DNA from 4 places in the Paenarthrobacter sp. NPDC057981 genome. Region 1 is predicted to be linked to each of the others. Evidence: riboswitches for the same ligand, from Rfam matches in the RefSeq annotation. Region 1 holds a riboswitch; each other region holds the start of a gene.

Region 1 (2,195 bases):
TCATGAAGCAGGCGTACCGCTGATTGTCGACAACACCCTCTCCACCCCGTACCTGATCCGTCCCATCGAGTGGGGCGCGGACATCGTGGTCCACTCTGCAACCAAGTACCTGGGTGGACATGGGTCAGCCATTGCGGGGGTGATCGTGGATTCCGGCAACTTCGACTTCGGTAAGGATCCGGAGCGCTTCCCAGGCTTCAACACGCCGGACCCCAGCTACAACGGACTGGTCTACGCCCGCGACCTTGGCAAGGACGGGGCTCTGGGCGCCAACCTCTCCTACATCCTCAAGGCCCGCGTCCAGTTGCTCCGCGACCTCGGATCCGCCGTCGCACCATTCAACGCCTTCCTCATCGCCCAAGGCCTGGAGACCTTGAGCCTTCGCGTGGAACGCCATGTGTCCAACGCCACCAAAGTTGCTCAGTGGCTGGAAGCCCACGACGACGTCGAATCGGTCGCCTACGCTGGTCTGCCGTCCAGCCCTTGGTACGAACGCGGACAAAAGTACGGACCCCAGGGCACGGGTGCAATCGTCGCGTTCAACATCAAAGGTGGCGTCGAAGCCGGCAAACGGTTCGTGGACGGGCTGGAGCTGCACTCCCACGTCGCCAACATTGGTGACGTCCGCTCCCTTGTCATCCACCCGGCGTCGACCACGCACAGCCAGCTGACTCCGGAACAGCAGCTCGTGGCGGGCGTCAACCCGGGCTTGGTCCGCCTGTCCGTTGGCATTGAGCACGTCGACGACATCATCGCCGACCTCGAAGCTGGCTTCCGGGCGGCCAAGGGCGCCTGAGCCGGCGTCCTCCACGACGGGCTGATACATCGGCACTGCCGTCCGGATCGACGATTATTCGCCGGACGGCAGTCCCGGGTGCTGTTTGGTGAATCAAAACGGCACCCAACGTCACACTGATGTCACATTCTTCGCCAGAACAGTGGAGTTTTTCCTAGACTCTACGTATTAGGTCATGAGTGCCAGCAGATAGCCCCGGCTTGCTGGCCGGCAACCCTCCTTCCGCGGTGGGGTGCCCCGGGTGAGGACCTGGCCTGTTCGCACGCAAGGCGACAGGCAAGCGCGAGGTTAGGTATCAAAGGAATGACCATCACTGCTACAGCCCTTCCCAAATCCGGTGAAGCCGACGGAACAGTCAAGTACGCGGGCGTAGGACCACTGGCCCTGGAAGCCGGCGGCTATCTGCCCGACGTCGTGCTGGCGTACGAGACGTGGGGCCAGCTCAACGCGGATCGCTCAAACGCTGTGCTCATCCAGCACGCTTTGACCGGCAGCACTCACGTTGCCCGCGGGGCCACCGAGGAGGAAGGGTGGTGGGAGCAACTCGTCGGGCCTGGTGCCACCATCGACACCAACCGGTACTTCGTGGTTTCCATCAACATTGTGGGCGGATGCTACGGCAGCACCGGCCCGTCCTCGAAGGCGCCCGATGGGAGGCCGTGGGGTTCCCGCTTCCCGCTGATCACGCTGCGGGACAGCACTGTGGCCGAAGCCCGGCTCACGGACCTCCTGGGGATCGACGCCTGGCACGCTGTCCTGGGTGGGTCCATGGGAGGGGCCAGGGCGCTTGAATGGGCCGTCACTTTCCCGGAACGGGTCAACCGGTGTGCGGTCATCTCGGTCGGGGCTTACAGCACTGCCGAACAGATCGCGTTCGCCCAGGCCCAAACCCTTGCCATCCGACAGGATCCACACTTCAACAACGGTGATTACTACGACGGCCAGGCACCGGAGCATGGACTGGCCCTGGCGCGCAGGATCGCCCACATCACCTACCGTTCCGCGCTGGAACTGGATTTGCGCTTCGGCAGGGAGGCCCAGCGCCAGGAGAGCCCGCTCGCCGCTGCGGTGCTGGGGGAGCGCGGACGCTACCAAGTGGAGAGCTACCTTGACCACCAAGGCACAAAGCTTGTCCGCCGCTTCGATGCCAACAGCTACATCGCCATTACGGAAGCCCTGATGTCCCATGACGTCACCCGTGGGCGGGGCACGCTGCAGGAGGCTCTTTCCCGCGCCACCGCCGACTTCTTCGTGGCTGCCGTGAATACGGACAGGCTGTATTTCCCGGCCCAGTCCAACGAACTCGCGGCTGCGCTTCCGGGTGATGTTGCTGTCCACACCATCGACGCACCGATCGGCCACGACGGCTTCCTCACCGAAATCGGCCAGCTGTCCGAGC
Region 2 (2,195 bases), on a different contig from region 1:
CCTGGAAGAAGACTCCGAACTGGATCTGCCCGTTGCCTGCAATGCGGTGGTGATTGGTCATCTGATGCTCTCTCTGGCTTCTTGGCGGGCGTTTCAGGCCGCGGCGTAGCGGTTGACTGGGCGTGGAAGGTGGAGGGTCTCGCGCAGCGTGGTGCCCGGCGTTGGGGGCGTCACAAGCCCTGACTCGTGCAGTCCAGGCAACACCTTGTACGCCAGTTCCGGCAGATCGATGTCGAGGACGGCCGGCCTCAGGCGAACGCCGTCCGTGGCTGCGAAGAGGGCGGTGAGGAGTTCCACGAGCCCCCGGGCATCTCCCACGTAGCGTGCGCCGCCCACCCATTGCTCGTGGGCATCCAACTCGGCCAGCCGCTCGGCGGCCCTTTGCCCGCGGGCGTCCAGCACGACGTCGAGCTCGACCAACGTCCGCTGCGCCCCTGAGGCTGTTGCCGCCTGGGCTGCCTGCGCGAGCTCGTCGGAGGAGTCCGCGGAGACCAAGGCTACGTCGGCTTCGACGGCGGGAATCAGTTCCGTGGGGGCGAACACCACCAGCTGGCCCTGAAGCGGGCGCGGGATGATGGACGGACCCTTTACGGAGAACCGCTCCCCTTCGAAGTTGGCGTAGTGCAGTTTGTCGCGGTCCAGGTAGCGGCCTGTGGCAACGTCGCGGATGACGGCGTCGTCCTCCCAGGAGTCCCAGAGCCTGCGGTTGGCCTGGACCACGTCCGCTGCCTCGCTTGCTGTTTCTTCCCGGGACAGCGGCGCGCGACCCACGGAACGGGCCTCCTCCACGAAATTGTCCGCATTTACCAACCAGCCGGCGCGTCCCTGGGAAGAGTAGTCCAGGCTGGCGAGCTGGGTGGCGACGTGGAACGGCTCGGTGAAGAGCGTTCCCACTTCCGGAACCAGCCCCAGGGAGCGGGTGATCGGTGCGGCGAAAGCTGCGCGTTGGACGGCGTCGATACGGGTAGGAACCCCGGAGGTGCCGTCATCCACCACACGGCTGTCCTTGAACGTTGCCAGATGGAAACCCGCGATGTCTGCTGCCTGGACAGTCTCACGGATCCGCTGGCCCCCCAACAGTGCCTGCGGATCATGGAGGGCCTTTCGCCACGCAGCCGGGTGGGCTCCATCGCCGTCGAGCTCCAAAGCAACAACACGCGAACGGAAATCAGGTTTGGAAGGCATGTTTCTCTCTTTCACAGGCCGCAGCGCGGCCGGGTTGACATTCACTTGCCGCAGTCGCGGCCAGGTCTGTTTCCGGAGCACCCCGCCACTTAATGCCTGAGGGTTGCCGCAGCGCGAGCCGGTCCTTGGCGCGCTGACTCTTGACCTGGAATTGAATCTAGGAGCAGCTCCAAGGAATGTACAAACGCCCCTGACTTGAAGCGTCAACGCGGGAAACAGCGCGTCAAGCGGCTGCCAAGTTCGTCATTTTTCGGTGGATCTGCGGGCCCGTATGACCTTCCATTGCGCCGGGTTGAGCCGCGTTGAGTCCAGTTGAGCCGGGTGACAAACGGGCTTTGGTGCGCCCCTTCCGCTCCGTAGTGTCGTGACATGCCGAAGCCTTCCGTTATCCCCTTGTCAGTTCTTGACCTCAGCCCGGTGTCAGCCAACCAGAGCTCCGGCGACGCCCTGCGCAGCACCGTTGCCCTGTCCGTCGCAGCCGAAGCCGCGGGATACTCCCGCTACTGGCTGGCCGAGCACCACCTCAATGACGGCGTCGCCGGTTCCGCGCCGCATGTGCTGGCCGGGCTCGTGGCTGCGGCAACAAAGACGATCAGGGTAGGTACGGCGGCCACGCTTTTGGGCAACTACCGGCCGTTGCAGATCGCGGAGAGCATCGGGACCCTGGCGTCGGTGTTCCCGGACCGCCTGGACCTGGGTTTTGGCCGTTCCGGCCCGCCCAAGTCTCCGAGCGAACCGGCGCCGGGCCAGCCGGCTCCCGCTGCGGACCAGTCGGCGGAGCGCGTAGTGGACGGTCTCGTCGTCCCCGCCGCCCGCCCAATTTTCGGCGCAGTCCTTCCCCGCAAGTTCCGCCTGCAAAGCGAACTCCTGGGTCGGTTCCCGGGCGACACAGACAACTTCGAGAACGACGTCCAGGACATCATCGGCTTCTTCACCGGGGAATACCGCACCAAACACGGTGAGGAAGTCACGGCCACTCCCGCCCTGGGCCAGTCTCCGCAGTTCTGGAT
Region 3 (2,195 bases), on a different contig from region 1:
GTTTCGAACTACCTCACCGAGGACCAGAACATCACCCTCCACACGGAGAACGGGATGCTCGGCATGGGCCCTGTCGCCGAAGGGGATGCCGTTGATGGTGACTTGATCAACGCAGGGAAGATCCCCGTCACGGAACTGCCTGGAGCGTCCTACTTCCACCACGCCGACTCGTTCGCGATCATGCGCGGCGGGCACCTGGACATCTGCGTCCTCGGTGCGTTCCAGGTCTCCGCCACCGGTGACCTCGCGAACTGGCACACCGGCGCACCCGACGCGATTCCCGCCGTCGGAGGCGCCATGGACCTGGCCACCGGCGCGAAGGACGTGTTCGTGATGATGACCCTGCTGACCCGTGACGGCGCCTCAAAGCTGGTGGAACACTGCACCTACCCGCTGACCGGCGTCGGCTGCGTCACCCGCGTGTACACCGACAAAGCCGTGTTCCTCACCGGCCCCGAAGGCGTCACCGTCCGCGAAACGTTTGGCTGCACCTTCGAGGAGATCCAGGAACTCGTACCGCTGCCCCTCAAAAAGGCAGAGTAGGCCTCACAATGAGGTCCCTCCCGTTGTGAGGCCCGCTCTGCGCGTTATTTCCCCGGGAGAGCCCGCAGAGTAGGCCTCGCAATGAGGTCCCTCCCGTTGTGAGGCCCGTTCTGCGTCCCCACCGCCTCCCTAACCTCGCAAGCTCGGTCAGGGAACCCGGGCGGCGTGGGCCCAGTCATGGGAGAGCCCGCAGAGTAGGCCTCACAATGAGGTCCCTCCCGTTGTGAGGCCCGTTCTGCGCGTTATTTCCCCGGGAGAGCCCGCAGAGTAGGCCTCGCAATGAGGTCCCTCCCGTTGTGAGGCCCGCTCTGCGTCCCCACCGCCTCCCTAACCTCGCAAGCTCGGTCAGGGAACCCGGGCGGCGTGGGCCCTGTCATGGAAGAGCCCGCAGAGTAGGCCTCGCAACGGAGGATTCAACGACGCATCGTTACGCAATGCGCCCTCCTTTGACGCGCCGTTTCGCCCGGTAACGCCGCAAGACAACCCGTTTGTCCGCACGCAATGTACCGCCCTAGATTCGAGCCATAGGTCAAGAGTCAGCACACCAAGGACCGGCTCGTGCTGCGGCAACCCTCAGGCATTGAAGTGGCGGGGTGCTCCGGAAACAGACCTGGCCGCGCCTGCGGCAAGCGAATGTCGAGCCGGCTGTCTGCGGCCCCTGAAGCGGGAGGAACCGCGTGAGCGCGCCGCAAACAGCAGGAGAACCAGCAGCAGAACCAACCAACGTCAGCCTTTTCCAGCCCATCACCCTGGGCTCCCGCACGTTCAGGAACAGGCTTTGGCTTTCCCCGATGTGCCAGTACTCCGCGGAAGATGGCGTACCCGGCCAGTGGCATGTCGTTCATCTCGGCGCCAGGGCAAAGGGCGGTTTCGGCCTGATCTTCGCCGAAGCTACGGCGATCTCCCCTGAGGCTCGGATCTCGTTGGGCGATACCGGCCTCTGGAATGACTCCCAGGAGCAGGCCTGGCAGGACATTGTCGATTTCGTCCATGAACGCGGCGCCAGGATCGGCATCCAACTTTCCCACGCCGGCCGGAAAGCCTCCCTGCGCACTCCATGGCATACCGAACCCGGCGCCCTTCCGATCGAGGACGGCGGCTGGACTCCGCTCTCTGCCTCGCCCATAGCCTTCCCTGGGTCAACCGAGCCAACGCAGGCTACAGGCGCGCAACTGCAAAGAATCGTTGAAGATTTCGCCGCCAGTGCCGTGCGCGCCCGTGGTGCCGGGTTCGACGTCGTCGAAATCCAGGCCGGGCACGGCTTCCTCCTGCACTCCTTCCTCTCGCCGCTCTCCAACGAGCGCACGGACCACTACGGCGGTTCGCTCCCGAACCGGGCACGGCTGCTCCTGGACGTAGTGGACGCGGTGAAAGAGGTCCTGGGCGCCACGGGTCCGTCGTTGTTCGTCCGGCTCTCCGCCACGGATTGGCTGGAGCACGGCCTGACCGTCCATGACAGCGCCGAGATCAGCCAATGGTTGCGGGAGCGCGGCGTGGATCTGGTGGATGTTTCCAGCGGTGGGCTCCTTCCCGCCGAGATTCCATTGGGTTCCGGATATCAGGTCCCGCTCGCCCAGCACCTGCGCGCCAAAGCGGAAGTACCGGTCGCCGCCGTCGGACTCATCACGTCGCCGCAGGAAGCGGAAGAAATC
Region 4 (2,195 bases), on a different contig from region 1:
TTGGTCAGCCGTGCCTACCGGCCGACCGTGACCCTTTAGTCGACAGTGCAGGGAGCTGCCCCTGCGGTTCCCGGGGTATTGGGCGCCCACTCGGGGTAACTGCGGTGGTCGTTGGCGGGAACCCAGCGCCCTTCGTCAACAACGTAGTCCCAGCCCAAGCCGTTGCGCTTGAGTTCCTGGATGCCGGCGAGCAACCTGGTGGCGTCCTCCAACCGGGAGCCGACTCCGAAGCTTGCCCGCAGGGATCCCGACGGCAGACCCAGGCGCTTGAGCAAAGGGTGCGCGCAGAAACGGCCATCGCGGAGGCCTACTCCGTGCTCGGCGGCCAGATACGCGGCGACCAGCCCTGCGTCGAATCCTTCGACGGAGAAGTTGACCACGCCGATGGTGTCCTCGGAGTCGCTGAAGATCCGGTGGACCGTTACGCCGTCGATGGCTTCCAGGCCCTCAACGAGGTAGCTGCGGATGCCGGCTTCGTGAGCGTGCCAGGCGTCCTCGTCCAAGCCAGCGAGGACCTGGGTGGCTCGGGCGAGCGTCGCAGCTCCGAGAACGTTGGGGGAGCCGCCTTCGTGCCGGGCCGGACCCGTGGCCCAGCTGACCGAATCCAGGCGGGCCTCACGGACAGCGCCGCCACCTGCCAGGTGCGGGACGCCGGCGTCGAGCCAGTCCGGGCGACCAACAACGACTCCTGCACCGAACGGCGCGTAGAGCTTATGTCCGGAGAACACGATGTAGTCCACGTCCGCCTCAGCGATGTTGACGCGGCGGTGTGGGGCCAACTGGGCAGCATCCACGACGATCCTCGCACCGTACTGGTGCGCCAGGGAGGCCAGCCGGGCAATCGGCAGGATCTCACCGGTGACGTTCGAGGCACCGGTTACTGCGAGCAGGCTGATACCGCCCTGGGCCAGTTCGGCTTCAATCTTGTCTACGGTGCCGGCCAGGGTGGACTCCGCAACGACGCTGCGGTGCGGGACTCCCTGCCAGGGCAGGAGGTTCGCGTGATGCTCAATGTCCAAGTACAGGACCTCGCCAGCGAACTGGCCATTGACGTGGGGCAGGCAGCCAGCCAACAGATTCAGCGAGTCCGTGGTGTTCCGGGTGAAGATCACGGAGTCATCGTCACGTCCACCGACGAACTCACGGACGATGTTCCGTGAGTTTTCGTAGACCGACGTGCTGATTTGCGAAGCGAATCCAGCCCCGCGGTGAACGCTCGCGTAGTAGGGCAGGACCTCGTTGAGGTAGGCGGAAACAATCGTCAGTGCCGGAGCCGACGCACCATAGTCAAGGTTGGCGTAGCGGACGTGGCCACCTTGGATCAAGGGAGCCTGCAGTTCCGCGCCGGTGACGGCGGCGAGCGGACGGGCTGCGGCAGCAGTGGGGGACTCGTCGATGAAGGAAGAAATGATGTTTGAGTTGAACGTGGCAGTGCTCATGGGACCTCACTCAAGAGGGACCCCCTCAGGGGATCCGCGCTTGCCGCATCCGTTCCGGACCGGCCGGGTCGTCACCCGGGGCACCCCACCGCGAATGGAGGGTTGCCGGCCAGCTAACCGGGGTTTAGCGCTGGCACTCGTGACCTGTAAAAAAGGCTAAGGCACGTCCGTGGAAGGGTCCAAAGCCTCGGAGTTTTGTTAAGCCGTTTGTTACGTGGGATTGAAAATCGTGGGTTCCTGCGAATAAAAAGCGGCGGCTGCCCCAAAACCGGGGCAACCGCCGTCGAATATTCGATACACGCAAAGGTGGCAGGAGTCAGGCCGGAGGCTGAAGGAGGTCGTCCAATCCGGGGTTGAGTCGCTTCAGGACTTCTGAATGCAGAATGGAGTTTGTGGCAAGGGCGTTGCCGCCGAACGGGCCGTCTTCCCCTTCAAGGGAGGTAAAGCGTCCCCCGGCCTCGGTGACGATGGGAACAAGAGCGGCCATGTCGTAAAGATTCAATTCGGGCTCGCAGGCGATGTCCACAGCTCCTTCGGCCACCATGCAATAGGACCAGAAGTCACCATAGGCGCGGGTGCGCCAGAGGTCCTCGGAGAGCCCCAGGAACTCGTCCAGGTTTCCACGTTCTTTCCAGCCGGAGAGGCTGGAGTAGGACATGGAGGCATCGGCGAGGCGGGAAACGTTGGAGACCTTCAGGCGGGTTGCCGATGCCAGGGACCGGCCCATGTAGGCGCCCATGTCCTTGGCTGCCCACC

Evidence for each region. A riboswitch is a leader RNA that binds a small molecule or an ion and turns the genes downstream of it on or off. The one in region 1 is predicted to bind S-adenosylmethionine.
Region 2: another riboswitch for S-adenosylmethionine. It lies ahead of ACFVSI_RS04915 (LLM class flavin-dependent oxidoreductase); the one in region 1 lies ahead of ACFVSI_RS15965 (homoserine O-acetyltransferase).
Region 3: another riboswitch for S-adenosylmethionine. It lies ahead of ACFVSI_RS16410 (NADH:flavin oxidoreductase/NADH oxidase); the one in region 1 lies ahead of ACFVSI_RS15965 (homoserine O-acetyltransferase).
Region 4: another riboswitch for S-adenosylmethionine. It lies ahead of ACFVSI_RS10140 (aminotransferase class V-fold PLP-dependent enzyme); the one in region 1 lies ahead of ACFVSI_RS15965 (homoserine O-acetyltransferase).

Annotation. Positions count from the first base shown of each region.
Region 1 covers NZ_JBHVQI010000018.1:83,863-86,057, forward strand. Annotated here, with positions in the region: gene ACFVSI_RS15960 (bifunctional o-acetylhomoserine/o-acetylserine sulfhydrylase) at 1-796, shown strand, start outside; SAM riboswitch class IV at 968-1,085, shown strand; gene ACFVSI_RS15965 (homoserine O-acetyltransferase) at 1,100-2,195, shown strand, end outside.
Region 2 covers NZ_JBHVQI010000003.1:46,800-48,994, forward strand. Annotated here, with positions in the region: gene ACFVSI_RS04910 (NtaA/DmoA family FMN-dependent monooxygenase) at 1-61, opposite strand, end outside; gene ACFVSI_RS04915 (LLM class flavin-dependent oxidoreductase) at 94-1,185, opposite strand; SAM riboswitch class IV at 1,222-1,331, opposite strand; gene ACFVSI_RS04920 (LLM class flavin-dependent oxidoreductase) at 1,555-2,195, shown strand, end outside.
Region 3 covers NZ_JBHVQI010000020.1:510-2,704, forward strand. Annotated here, with positions in the region: gene ACFVSI_RS16405 (3-oxoacid CoA-transferase subunit B) at 1-543, shown strand, start outside; SAM riboswitch class IV at 1,071-1,181, shown strand; gene ACFVSI_RS16410 (NADH:flavin oxidoreductase/NADH oxidase) at 1,221-2,195, shown strand, end outside.
Region 4 covers NZ_JBHVQI010000008.1:101,162-103,356, forward strand. Annotated here, with positions in the region: gene ACFVSI_RS10140 (aminotransferase class V-fold PLP-dependent enzyme) at 36-1,439, opposite strand; SAM riboswitch class IV at 1,471-1,584, opposite strand; gene hisN (histidinol-phosphatase) at 1,756-2,195, opposite strand, start outside.